Linked DNA regions of Arachidicoccus terrestris. The protein of the gene in region 1 interacts with the protein of each later gene in a pairwise test. Links are inferred from orthologs where the notes say so. Each region holds a gene or a part of one and is shown in the gene's direction. Other genes may lie near its edges. The genes, in order: ligA and leuS.

What was found.
Region 2: the proteins of ligA (region 1) and leuS interact in binary tests that used the Escherichia coli proteins (3 or more experiments, as listed by UniProt). The link is inferred for Arachidicoccus terrestris from one-to-one orthologs.

Annotation. Positions count from the first base shown.
Region 1 is NZ_CP083387.1:3,728,157-3,744,291, forward strand. The notes cover bases 4,645-7,540. They hold ligA (NAD-dependent DNA ligase LigA), read left to right. Parts: upstream 4,645-4,978; coding sequence 4,979-7,102; downstream 7,103-7,540. Other genes in these bases: K9M52_RS14525 (DUF5606 family protein), read right to left, coding at 4,645-4,724; K9M52_RS14535 (NAD-dependent epimerase/dehydratase family protein), read left to right, coding at 7,111-7,540. Also shown: K9M52_RS14510 (DUF5074 domain-containing protein), read left to right, coding at 1-869; K9M52_RS14515 (NAD(P)-dependent alcohol dehydrogenase), read right to left, coding at 1,157-2,194; K9M52_RS14520 (M3 family oligoendopeptidase), read right to left, coding at 2,229-3,962; more of K9M52_RS14525, read right to left, coding at 4,146-4,644; more of K9M52_RS14535, read left to right, coding at 7,541-7,794; K9M52_RS14540 (AI-2E family transporter), read right to left, coding at 7,823-8,953; eno (phosphopyruvate hydratase), read left to right, coding at 9,328-10,602; K9M52_RS14550 (hypothetical protein), read left to right, coding at 10,704-13,697; K9M52_RS14555 (S1C family serine protease), read right to left, coding at 13,761-14,861; K9M52_RS14560 (RNA polymerase sigma factor), read right to left, coding at 14,869-15,435; K9M52_RS14565 (hypothetical protein), read left to right, coding at 15,588-15,827. UniProt on the Escherichia coli protein: DNA ligase that catalyzes the formation of phosphodiester linkages between 5'-phosphoryl and 3'-hydroxyl groups in double-stranded DNA using NAD as a coenzyme and as the energy source for the reaction.
Region 2 is NZ_CP083387.1:1,368,375-1,384,950, forward strand. Bases 3,165-6,501 are described here. They hold leuS (leucine--tRNA ligase), read left to right. Parts: upstream 3,165-3,535; coding sequence 3,536-6,301; downstream 6,302-6,501. Other genes in these bases: K9M52_RS05495 (cell division protein FtsX), read right to left, coding at 3,165-3,276. In the rest of the region: K9M52_RS05470 (c-type cytochrome), read left to right, coding at 1-114; K9M52_RS05475 (nucleoside deaminase), read left to right, coding at 123-563; K9M52_RS05480 (superoxide dismutase), read left to right, coding at 703-1,305; K9M52_RS05485 (hypothetical protein), read left to right, coding at 1,395-2,006; K9M52_RS05490 (DUF3098 domain-containing protein), read right to left, coding at 2,131-2,391; more of K9M52_RS05495, read right to left, coding at 2,497-3,164; K9M52_RS05505 (DUF3472 domain-containing protein), read left to right, coding at 6,516-7,910; K9M52_RS05510 (ABC transporter permease), read right to left, coding at 8,049-10,421; K9M52_RS05515 (class I SAM-dependent methyltransferase), read right to left, coding at 10,616-11,584; K9M52_RS05520 (T9SS type A sorting domain-containing protein), read right to left, coding at 11,767-12,879; prmA (50S ribosomal protein L11 methyltransferase), read left to right, coding at 13,106-13,933; glycerol-3-phosphate 1-O-acyltransferase PlsY, read left to right, coding at 14,129-14,812; K9M52_RS05535 (M48 family metallopeptidase), read left to right, coding at 15,074-15,889; K9M52_RS05540 (YdeI/OmpD-associated family protein), read left to right, coding at 16,036-16,576.

The DNA of each region.
Region 1 (16,135 bases):
AAGAAAATAATGGCAACTTCCCTGTGACAACATCGACTACACTCGAAGATGGACTGATCATTGGTGACAGATTGTATCTAATCGCCACGGCCGGGGGTTCGGTGATCGTTGCTGATCCAGCCACACTCAAACAGGTTGGGCAGCTCAGTTTGGACGGTGCTGATTTTAGGTCTATGGCTGCAATTGATGCTAATACTGCCGTAATCAGCAGCGGCAATAATATCTATACGGTTGATCTGGCGAGTCTGACGATCCATGCAGAACCGGTCTTTACCGGCAATAATATCAAAAAACTGTATGTTAGCGGGGATTATCTGATCGCAAGCAATGACAAAGGGGTCGATATCATTGAGATGAGTGACTGGAAATCGATCGTACATTACAATGGTCCTACTGAAGGTTACGTAAAAACACCCGACGGAATGATATACGGAGCTGGTGGTAATATTCTGGTGAGTATTGATGCAACTACGCAAGATACCACGCAGATCACACTGGAACAACCTATCTGGAGTAATGATTTCGCTTATAATGCGCCAAGCCTTGTGAGTTCTTCAAAAGAAAATGCAGTTTTCTATATTGCAAAGCCGAATGAGGGGTTTGCGGGAACCAGTATCTACAAATATGTAAAAGGCAGCCCGCATTCCCTGAACACTCCATTTGTTACACTACCTACAGGCGAGACTTTTTATGGAGCGGGCCTGTTCTATGACAAGAAAAGTGATCAGATCGTGACTTGCTCAATTACTGGGTATACGCAAACAGATAAGAATTTCCTTCGTTTTTATAATGCCTCTACAGGTGAATTAGTTAAGACGATCGAGTATGGCCATGTTTATTTTCCGTCCAATGTAGTATTTTACAATTAGCCGATCTGATATGGAGCAATGCTGTATCTGTAGATCATTCGACAGCATTGTTGTGCCAATTTAGTCAAGTGATTCAGAGCTGTGCCACCGGCAGATATATTTTGTGTTTTACCTCTGCCGTTGAGTAATAGAAGTCAAGATATTTTCTGAATAACCCTTATTGTTAAAAAGCCACTCAAGATTATTTCCTGAGTGGCTTTTTGGTGTTCAGCTCAATGGTGAAAACCTTATTCCCTTAATTCTGTCTTATTATAAGGCAGAATTTAATTTATTGTATATTGCGTAACTTATATCGTTGCCATATCAATAACGAATCTATAGCGTACGTCGCTCTTTAAAACTCTTTCGTAGGCCTGGTTGACATAACTGATGTCGATGACTTCAACATCAGAAGTGATCTGGTGCTCGGCGCAAAAATCCAGCATTTCCTGGGTCTCGGGTATGCCTCCGATAGAAGAACCGGTAATGGCTCTATTCAAAGATAACCCGCTTAATTTTAGTCCCCCTGGAGGAAGCCCGACACAGATATGTACGCCGTTATCTTTTAATAAAGACATATACCAGTCGTAATCATGCGGCGCTGAAACTGTATCAATGATAAAATCAAAATACCGTTTGAGTGGTTTAACCTGTTCATTATCTTGGGTGTTACAAAATTTATGGGCGCCCAATCTGTGTGCATCCTGTTTTTTATTCTCTGACCGGCTCAGCAGCGTTACTTCCGCGCCCAGTGCTACTGCAAATTTTACAGCCATGTGACCCAGGCCACCCAGCCCCAATACGCCGACTTTGTGCCCTTTGCCGATACCCCATTTTTTAATTGGCGAGTAAGTGGTGATACCTGCACAAAGTAAAGGAGCCACACCTTTCAGATTCAGGCTCTTTGGTACGCTCAATACAAAATCCTTATTACAGACAATCTTATTAGAATAACCACCATAGGTCGGCGTTTTCCTATCCCTTTCCACAGAGTTATAGGTCCAGACAGTCTGGCCTTTCTCACAAAACTGTTCATGCCCGCTTTTGCAGCTGGGACACTCATGGCAGCTATCTACCATACAGCCAATCCCCACAAGGTCGCCTGCCTTGAATTTACCGGCATTTTCACCGGCAGTAACCACGCGTCCAACAATCTCATGGCCCGGAACCATCGGGTAGATACCCGGGCGCCATTCACTTCTGACCTGATGAATATCTGAATGACAAATGCCACAATACAGAATATCAATTTCGACGTCGTCCGGACCAACTGCTCTGCGCTCAAAGTCCCAGGGAATAAGCGGGTCTTGTTGATTATGGGCGGCGTATCCTTTAACAGGTATCATAATTTACTCAGTTTAAGATTTAAAAGTTCATTTTTTAATCGACCAACTCCTGCATCTGTCCATGCACAAAATCCATCAGTTTTTTTATGTGGGCAGGAGAAAGGTCAAATTTAAGACCTGCTGATTCAAAAAGCTCCGGAAGTGTTCTGGTGCCTCCCAGGCTTAATGCTTTTATATAATTGTTCAGGGCTTGTTTTGGGTGCTGCTGATATTGCATCCACATGCCAATGGCACCTAATTGAGCAATGCCATATTCAATATAATAGAACGGCACCTCGAAAAGGTGTAACTGACGTTGCCAGCTACAAGCACGGAACTTTTCCAATCCTTCCTGATCAACAACAGGGGAGGAGAACTCATTGAGTATACGCAGCCAGTTTGCTTCTCTTTCTTTTTCGGTGTGCCTGGGGTTTTCATACACCCAATGCTGGAACTTGTCAATAATGGCAATCCATGGAAATATGGTAATGACTCTTTCAAGTTGGTGGATTTTTGCCCTGCGCAACTCCTCTGTATCTTTAAAATATACATCCCAGTGGTCCATAGTGAATAGCTCCATGGACATGGAAGCTACTTCTGCTATTTCCATGGGATATTCTTTAAAAGCGCTCAACTCAAGAGGATGTGCCAGAAAAGAATGGATGGCGTGGCCACCCTCATGTACCATAGTGGTCACATCACTCATCTGACCTGCGGCATTCATAAATATAAACGGAGCGCCACTTTCCGACAAGGGGCAGTTGTATCCACCGGGGGCTTTTCCTTTTCTGCTTTCCAGGTCAAAATGTTTTAGTTCATCCATTTTTCGGAGGCAGGCGGAAAAAAACGGGTTCAATGCTTCAAAACAGGCTTCTGTTTTGGATAGCAGTTCTTTGCCTGAGGTAAAAGGATGTAGCGGTTGCGTGCCGGCAGGTTCGGCTTCCAGGTCCCAGGGCCTGAGTTCTTCCAGGCTTAATTTCTGTTTTTTATAGCTATTGATCTGATCCACGAGTGGCAATACATGTAATTTTACAGCTTCATGGAACTGAAAGCAGTCTTCTTTTGTATAATCAAAACGGCCTAATTCTGCAAATTTATAATCGCGATAGTTTTCAAACCCGGCATTTTCGGCGATCTGTTGTCTTTTTTGGACGAGCTCGGTAAATAGTTTGTTGAAAGCATCTTTATCCTGTAATCTTCTGTTCTGGACTTTCAAATAAACATCTTTTCTGAGCATTCTATCCGGATTTTCCAGGAATTTAGCCGCTTGCTGTAGCGTATACTCTTTACCATTCACTTCAACGGTCATTTTGCCGGCGATGGTGCCGTATTGTTGCTGCAAAACACTTAATTCTGCCTGGATAGGAATATTCTCCTGGCGGAATAGCTCAATACTTCTGCGTACACTTCTGAGATAGGTATGATAAAGCTGTTGATCCAGCTGGTCAACATAGGCAGATTGCACCAGCTTTTTGTTGAGCAGGTCTGCATAAGGCTGGAGCTTAGGCTGTATTTCCATACAGAAGTATGTAAAGGCGTCTTCCAGTGCTTTATTATTTGTATCACAAGTCATTTTAATCTGACGCCAGCAGGCGTCCTCGCTGACCACGGCTTCAAGTTCACTTACATCTTTTAACCATTTTTCCAGATCGTTTTTACTGTTAATGGGACGCTCAGCCAGATCCTGGTAATAAGGCTCCAGAGACGCCCAGGTGCTAATCGCAAAATCCGTTGGGACAAAATTTCTGGACAGTTTCTGGATATCGGCAGTCGGAATCACATTTGCCATACGTATTTAATCGTTTAATTGTTATATAATTACTACACGGCTGAACATTGATAATCAGGTTGTTATTGATATGTTGTAGGAGCCATGTATGCCAAAATTACCACAAAAAAAGCGCAAGTAAAAGGTTTTAACCTTTTGCTTGCGCTCGATCGTTTTTGCCAGACCGGCTCAAACCCATCCGGACTATTTTTCTTCCTTATCTTTTTTCTTAGGAGCCGCTTTCTTTTTAGGTTTGGCCGAAGTTGCTTTTTCGTCCTTTCCTTCCACAGCTGCCTTCGCTTTTTTAGTAGCCGCCTTTTTGGGTACTTTTGCTTTTTTGTCTTCAGCAGGTTGTTCTGCTATGTCATCAGGAGCAGTTTCCGATACTGCAACATTTTCTTCTGAATCTTCCAGATTGATGCCATTATCGGTTAGAATGTTGTACCAACGGACCATTTTTTTCATATCACTGGTATAGACTCTTTCAAAATCTATATCTGGATAAACTTCGGTAAAATAAGCTTTTACTGCGGCAATATCTTTATAATCCGGAATAGGCCTGCCAGCATTCTTCATCGCTTTGAACACTTCCACCAGATTAACGTTTTCGCGGACGGTATATACTTCAATGCTTTCCAAATGGGAAAAATGATGACTCCTGGAAGAGGCAAACTTAGTGGTTTTATCCTCCAGCGAACGAACGATGGCACCATCAGCCTTACTGCCGATCAATTCAAAAAGACCGCCTAATCCGGTGACAGAGATAATTTTGTTGTATTCCATTTGATAGTTTGATTTAAGGCTGCGAAAATACTCAGTATCGGGTAGAAAGCCAAATTTACAGGAAGATCTCCCATTTTTGGCTATAATTAACTGTGTTTGAGCTAATCAACGGTTCCTTTGTAAAAAAAGGGAGATAAAAACAATAAATATTGCCGATTTTGCCATTGATTCAAGTCGAAATCTGTCTTGATTCGTGATTTTTAATTAACATTGCCAAGCAAAACACCACTATATTTTTACTTATTTTTTGTTATATGTACAGTCCAGAACAGGTCAAAATATTACAGTCCGATACATCGGTATTATTAAAGGATACTGCAGCCATTGATCAAGGGCAGCTGGAAATACTCAGACGAGTGCTTAGGTTTCATGAATACAGATATTATGTAGAAGATGATCCATTGGTCTCTGACATGGAATATGACCGTTTATTCAAAAAATTAGAAGCATTCGAAGCAAAGCACCCGGAGTTGATTACAGCCGATTCTCCAACGCAAAGAGTAGGCGCTAATTTGACCGGTCAATTTGCAACGATCCGTCATCAGGTGCCGATGCTTTCTCTCGAGAACTCTTATAACGCCGACGACTTGAGTGACTGGGACAAAAAGGTCAGAGAGGCCGCTGGCGAAAAGAAAATACGTTATTCGGTTGAGCCTAAATTTGATGGCGCCAGCATTTCTCTGCTATACGAAGACGACCGGTTAGTACGGGCTGTAACCAGGGGAGACGGTATTGAAGGCGAGGATGTTACTGCTAACATCAGACAAATCCGTTCTATTCCGCTCAATGCCCCTTTTGCATTGTATGGTATTCAACAAATAGAAATAAGAGGTGAGGTAATGATGTCTAAAGCCTCTTTTCAGAAATTCAATGATAAGCAGGCAGAGGCTGGCTTGCCGATCCTCGCCAACCCCCGTAATGCTGCCAGTGGCAGTTTACGCCTCAAAGATCCGTCTGCCGTAAGAAACAGGGGGCTGGATGCATACTTATATCATATCAGCGACATAGTCTTAGCCCCTGGCAAAAGGCCTAGTGAACTTCTGGAAACGCATAGCGGTAATCTGGCCTTACTTTGGCAATGTGGTCTTCGTTCCCCAACAAAAGAAAGTGAACTTTTCAACAGTATAGCGTCGGTTGTGGCACATGTAGGAGATTTTGAAGCCATGCGAGACACATTGCCTTATGAAATTGATGGAATGGTGATTAAAGTGGATGATATCGCTCTGCAGGAACAGCTGGGCATGACTTCACATCATCCCAGATGGGCAATGGCTTATAAATTTAAGGCCAGACAGGCCACTTCAATCATTCAGTCTGTGGAGTTTCAAGTGGGACGAACGGGAGCAATCACCCCTGTCGCTAAAATTGAACCTGTTTTCCTGGCAGGTGTGACGATTGGTTCCATCTCATTATTCAATGAAGATATTATCCGGGAAAAAGATTTATGTATTGGAGATAGTGTTCTGGTGGAAAGAGCAGGAGATGTCATACCTAATATTGTTAAACCACTTAAAGAGCTAAGACAGGGTAATGAGATACCTATTATCTTTCCTGCCAATTGTCCGGTATGTAAAGCTGCACTGCATAAACCGGAGGGAGAAAGTGTCTGGCGCTGTATTAACCCGAATTGCGAAGCGCAGGTCGTGGAAAAGATGATTCATTTTGTCAGCAAAGATGCCATGGACATCCGGTCCTTTGGAGAATCCAACGTGCGTAAATTTTATTCACTGGGTTTGCTACCCGATATTCCGGGCATCTACAAGTTGGATATGACACAAATCGGAAAACTAGAGGGTTTTGGGCAAAAATCCATCGATAACCTGACTTCCGCTATTGAAAAAAGTAAAACGCAACCGTTACACCGGCTTATTTTTGGGTTGGGTATCCGCTATGTAGGAGAAACGACTGCCAAGATATTAGCCAAAAAAATCAGTAACCTTTGGGAACTTAAAGACTTTTCTGAAGAGCAGTTAATGGAACTTGAAGATATCGGTCCAAAGGTAGCAGGAAGTATCTATGAATTCTTCCAGGCGCCACAGAGTAAAGAGCTCCTAAATGAACTTGAAATACTCGGCCTTAATTTTAAGGGGCAAAAAACCGCACTGACTTCTGCAGGAACACAGCCCTTTGAAGGCCTTACTTTTTTATTTACCGGAACATTGGAACATTTAAAAAGAAGTGATGCAGAGGCAGTTGTTGAGGCAAAAGGAGGTAAGATACTAAGCGGCGTGTCGGCTAAACTGAACTACCTTGTGGCGGGCGCCGCAGCTGGCAGTAAATTAGATAAGGCCAAGAGGCTCAATACTGTCAATATTATTACTGAGCAGGAATTTGTTGATATGGTGGCAAATAATGAAAAGGGGCGTGGGAAAAAATAAAAATTACTATGGGAAAACGTATGCCTATTAAGGTCATTATAACAGGTGCTACCGGTATGGTAGGTGAAGGCGTACTGAATGCCTGTCTGAAAAGTGCGGAGGTGGAATCAGTATTGGTCGTTACCAGGAGGGCCACCGGTGTTAGGCATCCCAAACTAAAGGAATTGATTCATCACAATTTTTTTGATTTTTCGCCCATTGCTTCAGAACTGGACGGGTATGATGCCTGTTACTTCTGTTTAGGTGTAACCTCGCTGCGCAAAACGGAAAAGGCCTACTTCAAATTGACACATACACTCACTTTACAGTTTGCTAAAACGCTGTGTCTGGTGAATCAGAATATGACTTTTTGTTACGTGTCGGGAAAGGGAACAGACAATACAGAAACAGGGCGGATCATGTGGGCCAGGGTCAAAGGGAAAACGGAAAATGATCTCAACCGGTTGCCTTTTGCGAAAGTTTTTTCTTTTCGACCGGGTTTTATAAAGCCAACTGCAGGTAATCAGCATACACAACCGTTCTACAAGTATGTGACCTGGTTATTTCCTTTAGGCAGAAAGTTTTTCCCCGGGTCTTTTTGTAAACTGGAGGAGTTGAGTCAGGCAATGCTCAGTACAGCTTCCAACCCTGAAAAAAGAGGTATTTATGAAGTTGGGGATATACAAAAAAGCGCGATGGAAACCATTACCTGACATTGTATCCTGTTAGTTTCCGTTTTGCCTATGTCTCGCTTTCGTTTTTATCTTTATATTCCTTTTTTTCTGCTAAAGGAACGGCTCCTGTCTGGGCGGCTATGCCTGTTTTTAATGCTTCCCGTTTCTTATATTCACTTCTATATTTACTGCCCGCACCATACTCAAACTTGTATATCTGGCATAGCAACAGAAAATAAGCAATCATCAGCGGTCCGAAGATCAAGCCCATTAACCCAAACAGCTGGAGACCCAGGATCACGCCAAATACGGTGATCAGCGGGTGGACGTCTCCAAACTTTTTCATGAGTGCAAATCTGAGCACATTGTCACTATTGGAAACCACGACGGCGCAATAGGCCGTTAAGCCCAATCCCATGCCGATCTCTCCATTGGCCATTGTGATAATACAGATGGGTATCCAAACAATCATGGTACCTACTACCGGAATGATGGATGCCGCTCCGGTGAGCAGACCCCAGAATATAAATTCTTTGATCCCGAAAATCCAGTATCCTAAAATAGCCAGTAATGCCTGACAGAGGGCCAGTACAGGAATGCCAATCGCGTTGGACACAACCATGTTTCTGGTCTCCTGCCATAACGTGGATTTATTTTCTTCACTTAGCGGAAGAAAAGATTCCAGTTTTTCTTCCATCTTTCTACCGCCCATTAACATAAAATAAAAGATAAAGAACGCGACTGCCAGATTAGATACGACCGAAGCCGTCGCATTGAGTATTTGCGGGATATAGGCTGCCAATTTCTTGAAGTTCGTGAGGATTGTCGCATTTGAAATATCCAGTGAAGGGAAATGGGTTTTAAGTAGATCGATGGTATGGGTTAATTTACCCGTTATAGTAGGAGCCTGTTCTATGGCCTGATTAATTCGGGGAATCAATACTTTTATCACGGAAAAGATCGGAAAAACCACCAGTATGATACTGCCCATAATCAGTAATAATGCAGCTGCCCATTTTTTCCATTTCTTTTGCTCTATAAGTTTGTAATACCAGTTTCGATATAACACATAAAGGGTAATGGCGCCAAAAAAACCGGGTAGAAAGTACTTGAGTTGCACAATGATCTCAATGCCGATGAACGTAATCAGGATCAGAAGGACAATCTGTTTGATCAAACTTGTACTTATTTTTTCCATGTGCGGTAGTAATTAGGTATTAAAGGGTAAAAGCGGAATCGTGAACTGATTTTCAAAGACTTCGCCCTATGTAAATATAGTCTATATCGGCGAAAGATCATTCAATTGATCTTCCTTTAATCAGGGAGATATGCTAATTTTTTGTAGTACCCAAGTTTTCTGAAAACCAGCCCGTCGCACTGAATAAATATGAAAAGGCTTACTATAGTTAAAGAGGAATATACCGCATTTGCTTCAGCAATAAAGCCTGAATTTCAGAAGACTTATAACTAACAATCGTATGTGAAATTTTATTTATTTATTTTTCAGTCTAGCAAAAAAACAATAACATTGCGCAGTTAAATTCTTTTCAATACTTGTAAAAATTAAATGATATGAGCTTTATAGCCGATATTCATGCAAGACAGATTCTTGATAGCCGGGGAAATCCTACGGTAGAAGTGGATGTATTAACTGAAAATGGTATTTTGGGCCGTGCTGCCGTTCCTTCCGGAGCATCTACAGGGATCCATGAAGCCGTTGAACTGCGTGATGGAGATAAGAGTGTTTATCTGGGTAAGGGGGTCCTGAAGGCCGTTGATAACGTAAATGATATTATCGCTGAACAACTGATTGGCTGGACTGTTTCTGATCAGGTGGGTATTGATAAGAAATTACTGGAGATTGACGGAACAGACAACAAAGGAAAATTAGGTGCAAACGCAATTTTAGCCGTTTCTCTGGCAGTGGCTAAAGCAGCTGCTCAGGAATCAGGCCTGCCTTTGTATCGATATATCGGAGGCGTTAACAGTAGTGTATTGCCGGTTCCATTGATGAATATCCTGAACGGTGGGGTACATGCCGACAATAAAATCGATTATCAGGAATATATGATCGTCCCTCATGGTGCGACTTCTTTCAGTGAGGCACTTCGCTGGGGTACTGAGATTTTCCATGAATTAAAGTCTGTTCTGAAAAAGAAAGGCTATAGTACAAATGTAGGCGATGAAGGTGGATTCGCACCAGATATTCAGAGCAATGAAGAGGCTATTGAAACTGTATTGGAGGCGATCAAATCTGCCGGTTACAAACCCGGCGAAGACGTTTCTATTGCCCTGGATGCGGCTAGCAGCGAAATGTACAAAGATGGTAAATATAAATTCTACAAAAGTACAGGTAAAGAGCTGACTGCTGATGAAATGGTTGCTTATTGGGTGGAATGGGTAAATAAATATCCGATTGTTTCTATTGAAGACGGCATGGCAGAAGAAGATTGGGACGGTTGGAAAAAGTTGACAGAAGCCCTGGGCGATAAAATTCAGCTGGTAGGAGACGATCTGTTTGTTACCAACAGTAAAATCTTAAAACGCGGTATTGATAATAGCATTGCTAATAGCATCCTTATCAAAGTCAATCAGATCGGAACTTTGACTGAGACCATTCAGGCTGTACAGATGGCACAGAATGCCGGTTACACGACTGTCATGAGCCATCGAAGCGGCGAAACAGAAGATACAACAATTGCAGACCTGGCGGTTGCATTGAACTGCGGACAAATCAAAACCGGATCTGCCAGTCGTACGGACCGTATTGCTAAATACAACCAATTGATCCGCATTGAGGAACAATTGGATACAGATGCTATATTCCCGGACTTGTTTAATAAATAGTTCCACAGAATATTCTATATCTTTAACCCGGCTGTACGCTTTTTATAAAAGATTTACAGCCGGGTTTTTATGTGCTGTTATATTTATATATAACAGCATTATTGAAAGTAAACACTAAAGATACAGATCGGATGAGCCGTTACCAGCTACAATTTCTTCTTCTCTTGTTGCTCACGATCAGGACTTTTCCTCTTCAGGCCCAGCTGTTTGGAGGGAATCCCCCTAAGATAAAATGGCGCCAGCTTAAAACAGATTCTGTCGATATTATTTATCCTGTAAGGTTTGATACACTGGCTTTTAGGGTAGCGGCCGTTATTGAGCGGCTACAAAAAACAAGGGAGTATTCTCTGGGCGGGAAGCTAGAGAACATACCGGTCGTCTTACAAACACAGACAACTAATAGTAATGGATATGTAGGGCTTGGGCCTTATCGAAGTGAATTTTATCTTTCCACTCCAATGGATGCAATGGAATTGGGCGGAATGGATTGGACAACGACATTAACCCTGCATGAATATCGTCATGTTATTCAGTATAATAATATCAACAGAGGCATTATCCGAACGGTCGATTGGCTGTTGGGTGATAATGCCAGGTCGCTAATGAGTGATATGGCTGTGCCCAATTGGTTTTTTGAGGGGGATGCTGTATTTAATGAAACAATTCATAGCCGCCAGGGCAGGGGGAGGTTACCTCGCTTTTTAAATGCGTACGCTTTACTGGATAAAGATGGTAGGCATTATAACTACCAACAACTGCGCAACGGCTCCTATAAAGATTATCTCCCTGGCCATTATCAGTTAGGCTATTTGCTGGTTTCCTATGGGTATAGGCGCTATGGGCCTGCGTTTTGGGGAAAAGTGATACATGAGGCAGCTAGCTATAAGGGAATATTCTACCCCTTCCAAAAGGCGATTTATAGTATTGCGGGTATTTCTTTTAAAGACTTCAGGGAGGCCGCATTTAAAGAATATATAGCGCATTATCAAAATTTGCCCTGGATGGTGCAGGGTAGCAAACGCCAACCCAATTCCTCTTTAAGGCAACTCTCTCATTTGTCAGATAAAGAAGTTATCGACTATTTATATCCCTATCCGGCCATCCTGGATGGTGAATCAGGTACTATCGTATTGAAAAACCCCCGTAAGTCAATCAGTCGATTTGTCTGGCTACATAAAGGCAAGGAGAGAAATCTGGGCCAGGCACCCATTTCCAGAAATGCATATTTTGGATATAATTCCGGGAGAGTAATCTATACAAGATTCCAGGCAGATCCCAGATGGGGTTACAGAGAATATAGCGATCTGGAAGTACTGGATATTCACAGTGGCAAACGTTTGAGACTCACTCATAAACGCCGCTTTTTTACACCAGATATTTCCAGTGACGGCAAGATGGTAGCTGCTAGTGAGTTACGGGCAAATGGTCATTCAGCTATTGTCCTGTTAGACGGCTCCGGTGGGATTTTGGCTACATGGAAGGCTCCCAAAGGAATAATTTATAATTATCCAAAATTCTTTGCCCTGAATGGTGACAGTAGTGGCGCGCTCTTATTTTTGATCCGTGATGCCGCTGGGAGAATGGGTATCGGATATGTTCACTTGCTACACAAGAAAAACAAAGGAGGGTATGGCGTTTCCTATCCAGCAACGGCCACCGCCACGGACACTATTCACCCAATACTGTCCTTAAGCGGGCAATTACTTGGATTTCCGGTTGTGCGGGGAGATAAGTTGTATTACACCCGTGTGACGCCCGGTAATACGGCGGTCAGTCCTTATACCGCCCTGATGGAAATCAATTTGACAGATATAGTTAAAGATACTGCGGTAAGTCCGGTAATGGTTGGTAAATCTCTAAGGGATGTTTATCAGGGTTACGGAATAAATACGGGCGAGAATATCGCCAGCCTGCAGACCGCTAATGGTTACGGCATTTTCCGGTGGGACGGCAATCTGGCAAACAGCAATGACGGCCAGAGGGATATCGCAACTGGTATTTTTGATGCTCATTTACCACTTACAGGACATCGACTTTTAGATACCTGGACTGACTCGATAACGGCTGGTGGATTTATTACCTATGGCCATTCAGTTAAAAAATACCCATTGCTCAGTCATCCTTTTCATTTTCATAGCTTGCAGCCAAACATTGATGATCCGGTTTATAGCCTGGATTTGCTAGGCCAGAACACGCTTAATACGGTTCAGACGAAACTATCATATAGTTATAACCGTGTAAGCCAGATGAGTGCTGTCGGCGGTGATCTTGCTCTGGGTGCCTGGTATTTGCAGCCATATGTACATATGGATTACAGTTGGGATCACCGGGCTGCAGATAGAAAGGGCAATCAGTACTTTTATAAAGAACTTACCAGGCAGATTGGGTTGCAGCTACCGTTAAACTTTACAGGTGGCAGATGGCGACGCAGTTTATATTTATCAACGGCATTAAGCCAAAGCAATCTCTACTGGAATGAGGATATGCCGGCTTCCGGCCCAGTTTTAAAGAAGATCAGGTATTTATATAGCCGGCTGCAGCTTTCAGTCTACGGTCGACAGTCTATACAACAATTATATCCTGGAATCGGGTTTTACAATTATACAGAGATGAATACACCACTGGACAGCAAAGGAGCCAGGCAGTGGATGAGTAGCGCAACGATCTATTTACCGGGCTTACTGCCCACACATAGCCTTCGTTGGAATCTGGCCTATCAGCATAGGGATACTGCAGGCGCTTATGGGTATAATAGCCGGTTTCCTTTTTCCAGAGGTTATGTCCGGCCCTCTTATGCAACTATGTGGAAGTTTGGAGCAGATTATGATTTGCCGGTCTGGTACCCTGATTTTGGATTTGCCGGTCTGGCTTATTTCTTTAGAATCAGGGCTAATCTCTACTATGATCAGAGCTTAGGCTTTGACAATACTAAAAGACGTAACGGATTTGGATCTGTGGGAGCGGCTCTATTCGCGGATATGAATATAGGTAATCAATATCCGGTTACAATAGGATTGCGCTACAACCACTTATTAAATCAAGATTATCGGGAGCAAAACAATTGGGAGCTGATCTTGCCTATCCGGCTATTTTAAGAAAAAAAGAGCGTCCTCAACATAAGGACGCTCCCGAAATCTTCCTGTTTAATTGAAAGTCGATTAGTTGTATGCTTTGACGTTATACACGTATTGTTGTAGAGATTTAAGCTGATTTTCTCTGTTCATACCTTTCAGATTACGGCTGCCATTCAGTACGGCAGCATTGACTGCGCTGGTATCCTTATCGTTCCATGATTCAAGAGACTGAACAATCTCCTTTGATTTGATGGCAAAGGTGACACCTTGTGCATTCGCTTCCCGGGTACTTAAAATGCCGATAATATCTCCATATCGATTAAAAACTGGCCCCCCTGAGTTACCAGGGTTTGCCAATAATGAGATCTGCACAGTGGAAGTGTCACCATCAAAACCGGAAACGGCACTCAGATATCCTTTGTTATAGGTGATGTCATTGCGGGGATACCCCAATGTAAAAACCTCCGCTCCCAGATTTACACTGGTGCTTTTCAGATCATAGGGGAGCGTTTTGACGGGCTCATAATCGCTGTCGGTGATTTTCAATACTGCCAGATCTTTTGCATGATCAACGTAGACAATAGAGGTCTTAAATTCCTGGCCATCAGCGTTGGCTACCACTGCGCTGCTACCTTTCAATACATGTGCATTAGTCAATAGATAACCCTTTCCGTCAATCATAAAGGCAGATCCCCCGCTTTTTACGACAGCGCCTTCCGGCAACTTGGTAGCCTCCTTGATCTGTGTATACTGATAATCCTGTGTCTTTTTCAATTGTTCAATATCCCGGCTTAAAAGCTCAATTGTCTGTCGGCTGGCCGGGCCGAAAGTGGAGATCACGCCGCTGATAATAAGTGCCGTAAGGCCTGCAATGCAGGCCGCAATTGCGGTTGTCTTTTTATAACGATGCCAGAGTTGTCTGATCTTGCCTTTCGAGATCTTTTTTTGATCCTCAGCGATGGCACCTTTCTCCAGCAAATGGTCATGTGTACTGCTCAACTGAGTCATCAGTTTTTGGCGTTCTGCAAATTCTGCCATCTTGCCCATAAATATCTTATGGGTAACGACCATCTGATCCAGTTCCGGATTATCCTGGCGCATTTGCTCAAAATAGGCTTTTTCCTCAGGAAGCATTTCGTCGTTGAAGTAACGCTCCAGACTCTCTATTAATAATTGTTCACTCATTATTATCTTATTTTGAATATTGCGCAAAAAATAACTTTTTAAGACGCATCAAACATTTATATTTCTGATTTTTGGCATTATCAGTATTCGTATAGCCAAAAATCTCCACTAAATCCGACATCGACTTTTTCTGTATATAAAAGGCCTCCAACAGGCTTTTACAAGGTTCTCCCAGTTTCGCAAAGGCGGACTCCATTACTTCAAACTCCTCATCTTTCTTTTCAGCCATTTCGAGGTCTTCTTCTACAGGAATAACTGGTTCCAGTAAACTTAACTCGGTATTGCTGACAAAAAGACCGTGATGCTTTAACTTCTTGAGCCATAGCCTTTTAGAAATAGCGTAGAGATAGGTTCTAAGTTGACAGGTCAGTTGGAAGTCGCTTTTACGGGCTTTTTCGTATAATATCACCATCGCTTCCTGAAAAACATCCCTTGCGTCATCATAAGAGCCATTATTATTGAGAACCAGGGCCTGAATCAGGCTAAAATTACCGGCATAAATGGTCTGGATGGCCTTTGTGTCATTTTCCGCCAGTCCCCTTAATAATTGTTGTTCTCTCTGATCTGAATTCACCCGGTCTTCTTTTAATACTTAAATGTGCCTAAAAGTAACCCAATTTTAAGCCGAAATATAATTTTTTAGAAAAAATAAAATTTCTGGGTTACCTTTTTCTTATTTGGGTATCAATAACTGAAAATTAAAACAAAAATTAAATTAGAAACAAGATGAAAAAGTTATTATTTGTTGCTGTATTAGGTTTAGGTTTATCTTTTGCTGCTTGCGGTGGTGCTAACACTGACGCTGCTGCTAGTGCAGATTCTTTAGCTAACGCAACTACAGAAACTATCGATTCTACAGCTAATGCTGCAGTTGATTCTGTTGGTGCTGCTGCTGATTCTGCTAAAGCAGATGTAAACGCTGCTGCTGATTCAGTTAAAGCTGCTGCTGATGCTGCTACTAAATAATTTTAGTAGAATTTAATACAGAATAAGCGTAAAAGGAGTTAATCCGATTTGTTTTAACTCCTTTTTCTTTATCTGGCGACTAATAGTATGATTTTGTGGTCGCGGAGACGAATTTGACTTATTGCAGAATTATTATAGACTGATAATAAGGTGTTTTCTTTGAAAACATTCAAGATTTTTCATATGGCAAGCAATCGTTAGAGGCCGTCCTTAGTCTTAGGGAGGGCTTTTTTTGTAGCACAAACTGTCTGTTTTTGTTGAATGGTATATAAAAACTAACAATTGTTTTCATGAAAATAAAAAAAAAT
Region 2 (16,576 bases), 2.4 Mb from region 1 along the record:
ATCGACGGCGGCAGCGGCCATTGGGGAACTGTTCCCATGACAGCCCATCCAACCTTAAAACCCGAGGATGCCAAGCAAATGGTCAAATACGTTTTACTTCTGGGAAAAAAATAACAGGATCCGTGCAGCAGACAGATGAGTTCTATATGCGTCAGGCCCTTAGAGAAGCAGAAAAAGCCTTTGAGATGGGTGAAGTCCCGATTGGCGCTGTTTTGGTGATTGGGGACAGGATTGTTGCCCGTGCACACAATCAGGTAGAGCTCCTCAAAGACCCGACCGCCCATGCCGAAGTAATGGCCATCACAGCCGCCTGCGATTTTATGGGGGCCAAGTACCTTCCGGAAGCCACACTCTTTATCACCTTGGAGCCTTGCCTGATGTGCAGCGGGGCTCTGTATTGGAGCAAAATCGGGCGGGTCGTCTTTGGCGCAAGTGATCCTAAAAACGGTTATGGCCGTCAGGTGAACACTACGCCATTTCATCCGAAAACAAAAGTACAGAGTGGTCTGCTGGAAAAAGAAGCACTGGAACTGATGCAGTCATTTTTCAAGAACAGGCGCTGATTTATTAATATTTCATTCTCATTGAGGCTGAACGATCAACCATAATTTTCAGTACCTTTGTTAGGCTCCTGTAAGAAATCTGAAGTGATGCTTTCAGGACACATAACATTTCATTATTCAACATTTAAAATTAAATAGTATGGCTTTTACACTCCCACAGCTTCCATATGCATTTGATGCACTGGAACCACATATCGACGCTAAAACAATGGAAATTCACCATGGCAAACACCATCAGGCCTACGTGAACAATCTCAATAAAGCAATTGAAGGAACTGACAACGCAGATAAGAGTCTGGAAGAGTTGGTTAAAAACGCTGGCAGTTTTTCCCCTGCTGTTCGTAATAACGGTGGCGGGCATTGGAACCACTCCTTCTTCTGGACCATATTGTCGCCTAATGGCGGCCAGCCTTCCGGTGATCTGGCGGCAGCCATTGACAGCACTTTCGGCTCTCTGGACGGCTTAAAAGAAAAGTTTAACGCAGCAGGCGGAGCACGCTTCGGCAGCGGCTGGGCATGGCTGATCGTTAAAGACGGTAAACTGGAAGTAACCTCTACACCAAATCAGGATAATCCCCTGATGGATGTAGCAGAAACCAAAGGAACCCCAATCCTGGGCGTTGACGTCTGGGAACATGCTTATTACCTAAATTATCAGAACCGCCGGCCTGATTATCTGGCTGCCTTCTGGAATGTGGTAAATTGGGACAAAGTAGCAGAACTTTACAACGCAGCTAAATAAGGCATGCCTTGTAAAATTCAATAGCACAATACTAGGTGCAAAGCAGGAGTGTTTTGCACCTTTTTTTTCATCATAAAAAATCAATTTCTATGAAAAAACTCTTATGGGCAATCTTACCGCTGGCCATGATGGCTTCCTGTGGTAAAAGTAGTGAACGCAAGATCCTGGTTGTCGCCAACGGTGATATTTCCGTTGCGGGTCAGGACCTGAAAATCACCAACCCTTCTGATGGCGCCGTTGAAAAGCTGATTGATTTGAAAAACGCAGCGCAAACCAGCTACACGGTTAACAATGCCGGCAAGACCAGCACCGTGGATCTGCCTGCAGAAGACGGATTTTATATACTCAACCTGATGAAAGATACCGTGTTTGGCAGCCAGCTGATTGATGGACGGGATTATAACACCTCTGAAGACCTGGGTTTGGACAAACAAAAACAAATGATTGACAGCCTGAAACTGATATTACAGGGTCAGAATATCTCTGCGGCCAATAAGAATTACATGATTGTGCCCGGGCAATTGACTAAAATTACCAACGATTTAGTTCATGCCCGTGTGTTCGGCCCTTTCCACGCAATGGATGCCAACGTAGATGCACCAACTGATGGTAAGCCACCCGTACTATATAAATTCTATTCCTCGGATGAATTACAGACCCGCCTGCAAACAGTGGAAGAGTCTTATAATTCTACCGATTAACGTCTTTGGTATAGAGCCAGAAACTAAAAATTGCCGCTCAGTGTAACGATTAAACACCAGCGGCAATTTTCTATATAAAGAAGCCCATTATCAAGTGCTTCTCCGTATTTTCAATACATAATAATTATTTGCGATCTGCCTTGGGCTTTTTAAGGATAGCAAATACTTCAATCCCAAACCCCAGCAAAATAACGATAGGCGCAACCGTTATTCTTCTAAAGCTGTATACCTGTGTTTTATCAAACACACTGGCATCCGTACTACGACCACCGGACAGCAACATCATTCCCAGGGCAATCACTACTGCCCCGATGATCATCCACATGTAATTATCTTTGGTAAAATGCAATCCGCCGCTACTGCGCTGTGGTTCTTTATTATCCATAGTAATTAATTTGCCTGACAAATATGCTATTAAATTTTGAATTTAACGGTAATTTCCTGTTATTTCTCCCAAATCTTACGAAAAGACATCCAAACAATTCTCTTCCTAATACAGATCATCCAGCCTGGTCTTCAGGTATTTATTAACGCTCCGGTTTGTACTGAACCAGGATATCAGCACGGAAAACACAACCATACATCCGTAGAGCAGAAAATTCAATCCGGCATTCTCCAGACTTCGGATCTCAGGAAATCTTTCTTTGGCCCATCCTGTCAGCAATAGCATGATGAGAATGGCCACGGCTGCACTGATTAACCCATTAACAATGGCTCTTACATTCATAGGCCGGGCAATGAAGCTGCGGGTTGCCCCGACCATTTGCATAGTCTTGATCAAAAACCTGTTTGAATACATGGTCAGCTTAATGGTGTTATCGATACTCACAACAACAATGACCCCCAAAATAATGCTGATGGCCAGAAAAATGAGCCCCATCTTATTGACCTTGTCGTTCATGGAAGTGACAAGGGTTTCGGGATAGTTGAGTCCGGAGAGCTGCGTGCCAAATTTCTGCGTCAGTTCGCCGGCGATCTTTTTGAGGCTGTCTTCATTGACATAATCGGCCTTCGCATAGAAGTTAATGCTCTCCGGCAGCGGATTATAGTCCAGGATTTTATCCCAATCCTCATTATTATCTTTATTCCATATTTCCTTGGCTTTCTCTTTATCAATATATTGCACATCTTTGGCGTAGGGCTGGGCAGCGATATAGTTTTTGATCTGGGCGATGGTGTCTTTGCCCTTCACATTAAGGTAAGCAGAGACCTCTACCTGCTCTTTCAGGTTATTGCCCATGGTTTTGAGGTTAAGAAAAAACCAGCCCATAATTCCCATGATTAATAATACCAGGGATATCCCGACAATACTAAAGACGGAATTAGATTTTTTTTTGTGCTTGGGGACGCTTTGAATTTCTGACATATTGTCCTTAAAAGTATAACATTGAAGATAGAACCTATAAGGGCAAATTTAATGTTTAGATACTAAACACGTACATTTGCAAGCAATTATTTTAATTTGTTTAAAGGTTTGACCGTTGGAGCTATGTTCGCCGGCCATTCCGTCCGTTTAATTTACGCATCATATGGATTATAATTTCAGGGATATTGAGAAGAAGTGGCAACAGCACTGGACTGAAACAGAGGCATATAAAGTGCCCAATGACACCACTAAGCCTAAGTTTTATGTACTGGATATGTTCCCCTACCCCAGTGGTGCCGGACTGCACGTGGGGCACCCCTTAGGGTATATCGCCAGCGATATCTTTGCCCGGTATAAAAGACTTAAAGGCTATAACGTTCTGCATCCGATGGGTTATGACGCCTTCGGGCTCCCTGCAGAGCAATATGCCATTGAGCATGGCATCCACCCGGCAGACTCCACCCGGCAGAATATCGCCACATTTGAAAAACAGCTCAATAATATAGGATTTTGCTTTGACTGGTCCAGAAGGGTCAATACCAGCGATCCCGGCTATTATAAATGGACGCAGTGGATCTTCCTGCAGCTTTTTGATAGCTTTTATGACCGTCATCAGAAAAAAGCCAGAAAAATCACGCAATTACAATCCCTGTTTGAAAAAGAAGGAAACCAGGCGCACCCCTGCCCTGGAGACGATACGATTGTCTTTTCAGCAGATCAGTGGAATGCTTATGACAATAAAAAGCAGCAGGATATTTTAATGCAGTACCGCCTGGCCTATTGTGGTTACGGAGAAGTAAACTGGTGTGAAGCATTGGGAACGGTGCTCGCCAATGATGAAGTGGTGAATGGTGTGAGTGAACGGGGCGGTCATCCGGTGCAAAAGAAAACACTGAGACAATGGTATCTGCGCATTACCGAATATGCGGACCGTCTGTTGGAAGGGCTGGATACGGTCGAGTTCAGTGATGCCATGAAAGAGATGCAAACCAATTGGATTGGCAAAAGCACCGGGGCAGAAATCACTTTTAAAATTAGCAGTGAATCGGACGAAATTCCGTCATTTACCGCCTATACAACACGGCCCGATACAATCATGGGCGTTGATTTCTGTGTCTTAGCGCCAGAACTGGATTGGATACTGAGTATCGCCTCAGTAGAACAGAGGCCGGAAGTCGAAAAATATATCGCCTATGTAAAGAGCAGAAGCGAAAGAGAGCGAATGGCAGAAAAACGGATTACCGGATGTTTTACCGGAGCCTATGCCATTAATCCCTTTGATGAAAACAAAAAGATTCCGATCTATATTTCAGAGTACGTGCTGGCCGGATACGGAACCGGTGCCATTATGGCTGTCCCCTGTGGTGATGAAAGAGATTACAAGTTTGCAAAAAACTTTGAGATTCCCATCACCAATATCCTGGGGGATCATTTTGACGGCGAGTACGCCAACCCGACTAAAGATGCCATTTTACAAAACAGTGGCTTCCTGAACGGACTTCCTATGCGGGAAGCGATGGAAGTCGTTGTAACGAAGCTACAGGAAAAAGGAATCGGTAAAAGAAAGACCAACTACCGGATGCGCGACGCCGCCTTCAGCCGTCAGCGATACTGGGGAGAGCCGTTCCCGATCATATGGAAAGACGGTATTGCGATCCCTTTATCAGAACAAGAGTTACCTCTCTTATTGCCGCAGATAGATAAATACGGTCCCGGTCCCGGAGGTGCCGGTCCTCTGGCGACAATAGACAGTTGGACCAGCCGGGGGCTGGAGACCAATACCATGCCTGGTTACGCCGGCAGCTCCTGGTATTTTCTACGCTATATGGACCCCCACAATACAGAAGCCTTCTGCGACCCTGCAGTCAGCGCCTACTGGAACCAGGTAGATCTGTATATCGGCGGTACGGAACATGCCGTAGGGCACCTGCTCTATAGCCGCCTTTGGACAAAGATCCTGTATGATTTAGGCTTTGTTACTTTCCAGGAACCGTTTAAAAAGCTCCTGAACCAGGGCATGATCCAGGGAAGCTCCCGTTTTGTTTACCGCCGGCATGGCACCCAGGAATTTATTTCTGCGGGATTAATTGCGGGGCAGCAAGTAGACCGTATCCATGTAGATGTGAACATCGTAGACGGCGTGGAGCTGGATATGGAGGCTTTTAAACAATGGAAGAACGGAGAATTTGCACAGGCCGCTTTTATTCTGGAAGAGGGTAAATATATATGCGGGGTTGAAGTAGAAAAAATGTCCAAATCCAAGTTCAACACCGTGAATCCGGATACCCTCGTCGAAAAATTCGGCGCGGACACCTTCCGAATGTACGAAATGTTCCTGGGCCCGGTAGAGCAGTCTAAGCCCTGGGATACCAAAGGTATCGAAGGCGTACACCGCTTTTTGAAAAAACTCTGGCGCCTATTCTTTGACGAAGAAAAGGGTGCTGTCTGGACAGATCAGGAGCCAACCACAGCAGAGTTAAAAGTGCTGCACAAAACCATCCAGAAAGTACAGTCTGACACAGAACGTTACTCATTTAATACCGTAGTTTCTGCCTTCATGGTCTGCGTCAATGAGCTCACCGACCTTAAGTGCCATAAAAAGCAAATCCTGGCGCCCTTACTGATCATGCTGACACCTTATGCACCGCACATCGCAGCTGAACTCTGGCAGGCGATCGGTGGCACAGGCGAAATTTTGGATGCTTCCTTCCCGGCATTCAAACCGGAACTCATAAAAGAATCCTCCAAGAATTATCCCGTCAGCATTAACGGTAAAATGCGCACCAATATGGAATTTGCCCTGGATGCCGATAAAGAAGCCATACAGACTGCCGTACTGGAAAATGAAGTAGTCAAAAAATGGGTCGAGGACAAACCTGTTAAAAAGTTCATCTTCGTCCCAGGCAAAATGATCAATGTGGTCATATAAGAAAAAGCAATGCTCCTCAATATTGTGTAAGCCCGGTATGTTTTAACATTACATACCGGGCTTATTGCTGCTTTTTCGTGGCTGGCATATCAAGTACAACGTTTGCGTGATTTTTACTTCCGCTAGGCTGATGTCTTTGTTTTTATGCATCTTTGATGGTACAGATGAATACCCGCTGCTGATACACTGTTCATCGCCTAATAAGTAATCAACTATGCACACAAAACGACATTGGAAACCTTTCACCGCTACTTGTCTCGGATTAAGCCTCATGACGCTGGGCTTCAGTTTGAATCCCGGTCTGGCCGGGGCACAGTCTAAAACATTCACGGTGCCGGCTAATAAGGGCTATGTCCTCCCTTTTACCGCGGGGCGCCATCAGGGTGTTTCAGTTCCTGTCGGTTATCCTGAAACCATCCGGCCTGTTTCTAAATGGACAGACAAGACTAAATCAGTGGTATGGTACCTGTATCAGGAACCGGGAGACTATAATTTTAGCTTTGACGGACAAGTAGACAAGGGTATTGACCTCCCCTTTGAACTTAGCATTTCCGACGCGGATCCAGCCGGTCAATTTAACGAACAACATCAGCGAATCACCTTCAAAGGTAGCGGGAGCAGAGATACCTTTACTGTTGGAAGCATCGCTATAGCTGATACAGGCTACTACCGTTATGAGCTTAAACCGAAGGCCGATCCTAAAAATGCGATTACTTTACATTCCTTGTTCTTTACTGCCGAAAATGGAAAAGGCGAGGTACATCAGACCGATTACCAGTCCTCTCCTTCTGTGCACTTAAGTTTTAGTTCGACAGCGCCAACAACCAAATCATACGACTGGATCTATGGCGAGATCCTTGTACCCAAAGGAGGTGATCCGCTGGCTACTTATTATGAAAGCCTGGGCTTCTACCGGGGCTACATGGGCATCCAGACCAATAGTGATCAGGAACGCAGGGTGTTGTTTTCCGTTTGGGACAGCAAGGATGCCGAAAAGGATAAGAGCATTCAGCAATCTGATCTGGTAACCCTTGTCGCCAAAGGCCCCGGAACAGTTACAAATAATTTCGGGGGCGAAGGAACCGGGGGGCAGTGTTATAACCCCAATGCCAACTGGGAAACCGGCAAACCCGTCCATTTTCTGATGAATGTATTACCGGATAGCAATGGCTCTGTCGTAATTTCCGCCTGGTATCAGATCGACACTAAGCCGTGGGTCTATGTCGCCAGCTGGCGGGCCCCGAAAGAAAAGCGTTATTTTGACGGGTATTATTCCTTTATTGAGAATTATGGTTATACCAATGGTTGGATGCGGCGAATGGCCTATTATTATAATGCCTGGGGTAAACAAAGCGGTGGCGGAGACTGGGTATCTTTCAACAGAGTCCGGTTCTCACATACGGATGGCAAGCCAGGTCAACGTGTAGATTATGAACAAGGGGTATCTCCGGCATACCCAGACCGGTTCTATATGGCATCGGGCGGCTATACACCAACGAAGCTAACCGCCAATGAAATTCCACTGGGAAAGCAGATTCCCATCAAAGATCTGACATCCTTTAAAAAACAGGTGCAGGACGCGTTAAAGGAGGAAGTAAAACGACAATAGCCTTAGAGAATAATACCCTCAAGAATAGCACGGTATCCACCCCTTTTTTAGATACAATAGGGGTGTCGCCATTTTGACATAAACAACGCCCCTGTTGTTATCTTGTCAGCTCTATTCAATCCAGGGAGCTGCATTCGTCTACTCGCTTTTCAAATGCCGCAACAAATTGGATTTAGCGGCCTTATATACCTTGAGACTGATCGTCATAAAGGTGATCAGCATCAGTGTGCAAAATACCTCTATAAATACATCGGCACCGATCGTTGATTGGTAGGCAAAATTACGAAGCCATCTGCCAGCCAGCAAATAAGATACCGGTGTGGCTATTAAAATTGCCAGCAATACCAAGACGACAAACTCCTTACAGATTAAACGTACAAGACTACGGGCACTCGCCCCCAACACTTTTCTGATACCCATTTCTTTAATCCTTGTCTCCGTACTATAGGTCGCCAGACCGAACAGGCCCAGACAGGAAATAAAAATAGCGATAGAAGCAAAGGTGGTAAATAAAGCGCCGACCCGCATATCCGATTTATACAAATTCTCAAACTGCTTGTCTAAAAAATGATAACTGAAAGGAGCATCGCTGGTCTTATAAGGTGTATAGGCATCAGCCACTGCCGCAATAGCTGATTTCATCTGCCGGGCAGATGTTCTGACATAAAGTGTATTCCACGATTTGGGTTGCACATAGAACACAAGTGGCGAAACAGCTGACCTTAAATCCTGAAAATTAAAATCCTTCACGACACCGATAACCTTATATTTCTTTCCGGAGAATCCCACCTCTTGGCCCAGATAAGGAGCTTTAAGGCCCATTTGGCGTACGGCTGTTTGATTCAAAATAACTGCTAAACTGTCTGCTGGTGAACCTGTAAAGTTCCGGCCATGTGCCAGCGCCATTTTCATGGCCGGAATAAAAGAAGCATCAATGGCTACTGGGTAACTCAAAAAACTGCTATTAGGATCCTGGCCTTGTTTTTTTAGACTCGTGGAAGAAACATTCAGATTTGTCAGTTCTTCGGCACTACTCAATCCTATATTTTCAATACTGGTGTAATGCAACAGATCTGCCTTTATCGCTTCCAGATGAGGAATGGCCGTTTTGGGAAAGGTCACTGTAAATACATAGGCTCTGTCATAGCCAATATTTATGTTTCGAATGTAATCCAGCTGACGGCCCATGATCAGGGTTACGAATAGTAATACAGCTGCCATGAAAAACTGAAAAACCACTAGGCCCTTCCGGAATGTATTTGCACCTATATTTCTGCTGATTTTTCCTTTTAACGACTCGATGGGCTTGAAAGAAGACAGCAAAATGGCAGGATAAATACTGGCCACCAATAAGGTTGCTATTAAAACGACACCTAAAGTTTTCCATAGCTGCCAGTCGTTTAACGCACAGCTAAATGCTTTACCGGAAATAAAATTATATAGTGGCATGAGCGCAAATATCAAGCCTATCGCGATCACCATCGAAATGCCAAAAACCATCACCGTCTCCCCCATAAATTGAAAGAACAGCTGCCTTCTTTTAGCTCCGACAATCTTTTTTATACCCACTTCCTTAGCGCGAACTAAAGATCTGGCAGTAGACATATTCACATAGTTGATACAGGCAATCAGAAATAACATGAGCATAATCACCATGAAGACTTGTACCAAGCGGTAAGCGCTGTTATTTCCGTTCGGTTGAATCAGGTGGATATCGGTTAAGTGTTGCAGGCGAAACTCGAAACGCTTGTCTCCGATGTCTGTCCAGTTTTTGACAACAGCGGCCGCAACTTTATTGGCGTCTGTCTTATTTCGTAGCAAAAGAAAGGTCGACATACTAAAGTTCTGCCGGTCTTCATCCAGATTTTTCCCACTATGCCTGGCTGCATATCCGGCTGCGTAATAACTGATAGGTAAAAGCACATCAGCGCGGATCGTCGAATTTTCCGGAAAGTCAGCCAGTATACCGGTAATCGTCATCGGATGCCCGTCATAGTTCAGCACCTGCCCCAGGGGCGCTGTGTTTCCATATATTTTTTTTGCGGCAGATGCCGTCAGTACAATACTATAGGGATTTTGCCAGAGGCCATTTCTGTTACCTGCCAACAGCTTAAAACTGAAAACAGACAGAAAGCTATTATCAACAAATAGAGAAGATAGTTTAAAGTCTCGGGAAAGGCGTGCCCTGGTAAACCTGGCCTGACCATTATCGATAATCCGGGAAGCAGCTGCTACAGCTGGTATGGACGAAGTCACATCAAACACTTTGGGCGGGGTCATAGGGTAAACAACCTCTTGACCGGCATTTTCCTGCCCCATAAAATGTGTATTGACCCTGTAGATACGATCTGCATTTTGGAAGAACGCATCAAAGCTCGATTCATTTTGGACCCAAATCAGTAACATAATACCTGTCGCCAGTCCTATGCTAAGACCGGCAATATTAATAATACTATATAGTTTCCCCTTTTTTAGATTTCTCCAGGCTGATCTTAGATAATACTTCCACATATAATTAATAGGCTGCTATATTCCCGTCATTAAAAATATAAACACCAAAGGGCCACTATTAATATGCCAATACATAAATATGTAATTAACTGAATAATTATATATTATATTTTTATAACAACTGTTCGAGATCGAAACAACCTGTGTCCGCTTTTTGTACAGTTGTACCTCAGAGATTGCTTAGCCGCTACGGACTATTTTTCAATCAGGTAGCACCAGCGTTTTAATTTCCCTTCAAAGTCAAAGGGGGTAGTTCTTTTGGTAATATCCGTGATCTTCGTGGCCGGTATGTTTGCAGCGTCCAATACGAACCGTGTATAATTGGTACTAAAATAGAGCTGTCCACCGGCAGTAAGTGCATGTAACACATCGCTGATCAGCGTGACATGGTCCCTTTGGATGTCCAGTATATCTTTCATCTTTTTGGAATTACTGAAAGTAGGAGGATCCATCACTGCCAGATCAAAAGAATTTGGCGTGAGTGTCTTCAGGTATGCTTTCACGTCTGCCGGTATAAAACTGTATTTCCTTTTCGTAGACGGTGTCAGCAACCGGTTATACCTGAAATTCTCCTCCGCCCAATTGAGATAGGTATTAGATAAGTCTACGCTACAAACGCTGGCAGCCCCACCGTCAGCAGCATAGACTGAAAACGAGCCCGTATAGCAAAAAAGGTTCAGCACGTTTTTATCCCGGGCCACTTCCCGTACCATTTGCCTGGTAACTCTGTGATCAAGGAAAAGGCCTGTATCCAGATAATCTGTCAGGTTAATCCTAAAGCTCAATCCACCCTCTTCCACTGTAAAGAAATGTCCTTCACCGTCTACTTTTTCATACTGTGCGCCGGCAGTTCTATGACTCATTTTACTACGCTGCTTAAGATAGATCTTCGCAACGGGTATGCCTGTCACCTGACTGATCTTCTCGAAACAGGCATGTACTTTCTGTTCCGGCCACTCATCCTCCTGATTGGTATCCGTGTTTTTTTTAGCATAAATGCTTACATAGGCTTTTTCTCCATACAGATCAATACTGATAGGAAATTCAGTCAAATCCCGGTCATAAAGGCGATAACACTCGATCTGCTGCCTTCTGGCCAGCTTGCTGCGGTGTTTAAACACCTTGGTCAGCCGGTTACTAAACATTTGCATTGCTTCTTCCATACCCTACGCTTGAACGATTGATTGGACCTGCAAAGTACGCCGAATTATTGTGACTGATAACTGAAATTAAGCAGCCATTGTACCAACCAGGATAAAGGCCGTAAAATGCAAACCGGCTCTACGGCAATAAAGCTATAGAGCCAGTCAAAAAATCAGCGTCGATCCGGGACGCTGTACCCGTATTATTTCTTCACAAAAGACACGTTAAAGCCATTCACTATACCATAATAAATGCCAGCAGCAAGGCCGGTAACATCAATGTCGTTGTTGCCAGTTTCCAGCGCCTGGGTCAATACTTTTTTCCCGGATCCGTTATAAATGGTCAGAATACCTGATTTCAGTATGTATACATGGATATACTGAGTGGCAGGATTAGGATAAACAAAGATCCCTTGTGGATCATTTTTGTGGTCAACCGTGATCACTTTGCTATAGTTTACCGCTCCGCCCATGTCCACTAGTCTAAGCCGGTAGTAGGCCCTGGCGGCGGTTTGTGCGATACTTGCCCGGTACTGCTGTTCACTCCCTTTCGCAGCGATCCGGCTCACAGAACTAAATGTATTATTATTTAAACTCCTTTCCAACTCATAGTGATCAAAATTCGTTTCTACACCGCTGGCCCAATTGAAGCTGGCGGTGTTGCCGGTCAGGCGGCCTGTAAACCACTTCAGGTCTACAGATGTGGCATCTAAGGCTTCCAGATTTACATTGTCAACAGCCATAAAGTCGTTTACTATACTGGTAGTAATAACTACCTTATCGACTCCTTTAAAACCGGCATTGCCGGTAAGATCAAAATTGACGGCAACCGCATAACCGCCCTGTCCTTTAATAACCGTACTAAGTGCAACTTTTGTTGTCACCGCCAAGTTGTTTTTAAACCCCTGAACATATATGTCAAAGGGAACATCATAATCCGGCACGGATGGATACGCAGACAATGTGATCTTATTAAAGTCAAATAGACCGCCTCCGGTGCGGGTCAGATCTATCTCAGTCATAGGCGACCCGTCCAGCGTCCCCAGATACATGTAGACAGAATTGTAGCCTATCGATTCCGGATACGTCGAAGGATTATCCTGATCAAAACCATAATATACACCACCAGTGCTACTGGTCGAATAAATGGTAAAATCAAAGCCCGAATAGCTTGCGGATGTCTGGCTTGTGTTTGCAGCTTCGAAGTACGTACCAGGTGCTTGTGATTCAAAATCAATTGCGGTCTGCGCAAAACTGAAAGCGGTCATTGCCAGGGCAAGCAGGCACAAAAAAAACTGTTTGTAGAAATGTTTCATAAATAGTGTTTTGGAAGTCCTGAAAGAAGCAGCATCAAAGTTATTACTTTTGGGGAATCATCCGCACCGAAAATCCATAAACGGCATGACCTCTTCATTATTTTTTGGATGGATATCTATAATTCAGTGAAGTAGTCTTATTTTTGAATTTACGGCACCTCTATAAAAGGTTGCCTGGATGTTCCCAAGCGGAATCGTGTGCCGTTTAAAAATTAAAACAGAAAATATGACCTCTTTTAAAGAAATTGAAATAAATGGATTGCAAAACGGACAACTCGATCTTCTTGTCGGGCTGCTGGCGGAAGCAGGCTATTCAGGCTTCGAGGAATTGGAAAACGGGCAGACACTTAAAGCATTTATAGAATTGCCTGAGTTCGACGAGTCCTTGCTTAACAAGCTGCTTGCACCCTACAATATCAGCTATAAACAGCAGGATATTCAGCAACAGAATTGGAATGCGCTTTGGGAATCCAATTTTGAACCTGTTATCGTTGATGATTTTGTGGTTATCCGGGCGGACTTTCATGAGCAAAAATTCAATACGGAGCTGGAAATCCTCATTACGCCGAAAATGAGTTTCGGAACGGGGCACCATGCCACCACCTATATGATGGTATCTCAGATGCGGCTATTGGAATGGGCAGGGAAAAAAGTACTGGATTTCGGGACGGGAACAGGAATTCTTGCCATTCTGGCCAATAAACTAGGCGCCAGAGAAGTGGTTGCACTCGATAATGACGACTGGTCTATCGAAAATGCAACAGAAAACATCCTGCGGAATAACTGCCACCATATCACGGTCAAAAAAGCGCACACCGCAGCCACGGGAGATCAATATGAAATCATCCTCGCAAATATCAACAGAAATGTGATTATTGCCAATGGAGAAATCCTGGCAGACTCCTTGCGCCCAGATGCAGATTTGCTGGTCAGCGGGCTATTGAAGGAAGATGAGCAAGACATCAAAGCACTGTTTATCCAATTAGGTTTAACCTATCTCACTTCAGTATATAAGGCACAATGGACCACTATCCATTTTAGGAAAACCACATAGGTTCATTGGTTAGCAACCCCTTCGAAATTTATATCGCACAGATTTTAGCTTCCGGCCGGATTGCACACAGGTTGTTAAAATATCTTAAAAGGCTATTTTTTGTACTTTATAAATGTCAATTTTTCATCGACATTGTCTATAATTGGCAATAAGCTGTTATATTTGTGACTTATAATTTCTGACGAAAAGCTATTAATGCAAGAGATATTACTTTTACTGGTAGCCTATATGCTTGGCTCTATACCTACTTCTGTATGGGTGAGCAAACACTTTTTTGGTATTGATATCCGGGAATATGGTAGTGGAAATGCGGGCGCGACCAATACATTCAGGGTACTCGGCCCTAAATGGGGTACTATTGTCATGCTGGTGGATGTGTCGAAGGGCGCAGCGGCAGCTTTATTGGTTTTTACCCTGCAGAAGTATGCTTTACATGACAGCATGCAGCGGACCAATCTGATGATCGGATTGGGGCTTGCGGCAGTTGTGGGACATATCTTCCCGCTTTGGGCCGGATTTAAAGGCGGCAAGGGAGTCGCTACTTTATTTGGAATGATTCTCGCCATCCAACCTGCGGTTGCCGGGCTCTGCGTCGGTGTATTCATTCTGGTCTTATACCTGACGCGCTTTGTTTCATTGAGTTCTATATTATCGGGCGTCGCATTTGCCATTCTGATCCTTTTTATTTTTAACGACGATTCAACCTTTTACCGAATATTTTCCATTGCGGTAGCATTGATGCTGGTACTGACTCATCAGAAAAATATCAATCGCATTCTAAAAGGCACAGAAAGTAAGGTCCCGATCTTAAAATTCAGAGACCGTCGCAAAAATCGTCGCAGAGGCAATAAAAATCAGGAAGAAACCGAAAATTCCTAATACCCGGACCAGCCTGCTTCGTATTTCTGTGGTCCAACTACGGCATAGACTTTATATAAAAACATAACAATCAGTATTTCACCCTTCGATCCCCCTACCGATGGAATCAGCAGATTTTGTGGAGGAAAAATAATGGTTGGCAACCAAACAAGCATTCTTTTTGGTACGGATATTGATTTTAACAAATAAGTCGCAATACCCTTTAATAAGGTATCCCGGCCAATTTAATTCACTTCTACTTTACTGTTAAATACTAGTACTATGTTACTCAAGAAACTGTCTCTTAGCGCTTTAGGACTTATTACACTTTTTGGCTGCACCCGCAATGCCATTTCCGGCCGCAGTCAACTCATGCTGACTTCAGAGAGCTCCCTACAGACGCAAGCACTCACCGAATACAAGGATTTTCTTTCTAAGAATAAAGTGGTTACCGCAGCAGTGGACAAAAAAGACTATGATGTGGTGCAGAAGGTTGGCAAAAGGATTGCCGCTGCTATCACAAAATATTACGCGCAAAAAGGCCTTTCCAATGAATTGAGCGGTTATAAATGGGAATTCAATCTGGTACAGTCCAAGGATGTGAATGCCTGGTGTATGCCCGGCGGTAAGGTTGTCGTATACACAGGCCTGTTGCCTGTCGCTCAAAATGAAGCAGGCCTGGCCATTGTAATGGGCCATGAAATCGCTCACGCTGTCCTGCACCATGGTCAGGAGCGGGTCAGCCAACAGCAGGCAGCTGCTATCGGCGGAAATATTGTGGGTAGTGTGTTGTCCAAGGGTTCTAACAAAATAGCTTCCAACGTATTCAATACAGTGTACGCGCCAACAGCGCAAATGGGCGTAATTTTGCCCAATTCCAGGAAACAGGAGTCAGAAGCAGACCATTACGGGTTGATTTTTGCAGCGATGGCAGGTTATAATCCGCAGGAAGCGATCACTTTTTGGCAGCGAATGGAAAAAATGGGAGGTGCAGACAACACACCGACCCTACTACGCAGTCATCCCACAAATGCCACCAGAATCGCCGATATTAAAAGATTAATGCCTGAGGCAGAACGCTATTATAAAGCGCGTTAATTTTTGATATTAACGCTAAATAACACGTTAAAAAAGTTAAAACATTGTTCAACTTTGCCTGGACGGCTGGTTCATATCGATTTTTTACCTTAAATAGTGTAATTTTGCATGTATTTGTTTTTTTAACCTTAAACCACAATTAAGGAATGTCCCATCTAGATTTGTACGAGCAATTTCAATTAACTAACGAAAAGAACATACTTATACAAGGCTTACCTTCTTCTATAGAAAAACAATTTGCAAAGGTTTCTTTCAGTAAAAATGTAACCCCTTTATTAAGGAATAAGAAAATTGATTTTGCGCTGGTTTTCGCAATTAACCATCAGCAGCTTTGTTGTATATTAAAAGATGTGTTTCCGGCCCTGCATGGGAACAGTAAAGTTTGGATCGCCTATCCAAAATCTTCCAGTAAGATTGTAAGTGATTTGAACCGGGTTGATTGCTGGGAGATTCTGAGCAATAACAGTTACGAAAAATCGACCGAAGAAATCGTATTAGATAATGTCTGGGGAGCAGTTAAATTTAATAAAGTACAGGCAGAGGAACCCGCTGAATCTGCACCTATCGCCACCAAAACACCCCGTGCCAAAGGCTTTGATAAAAAGTTATCCATTATCCCGGCAGAACTGGACGCACTTTTTGTGAAACACAATAAGGCTAAAGAGTTTTTTAGCTCTCTGCCTTCTG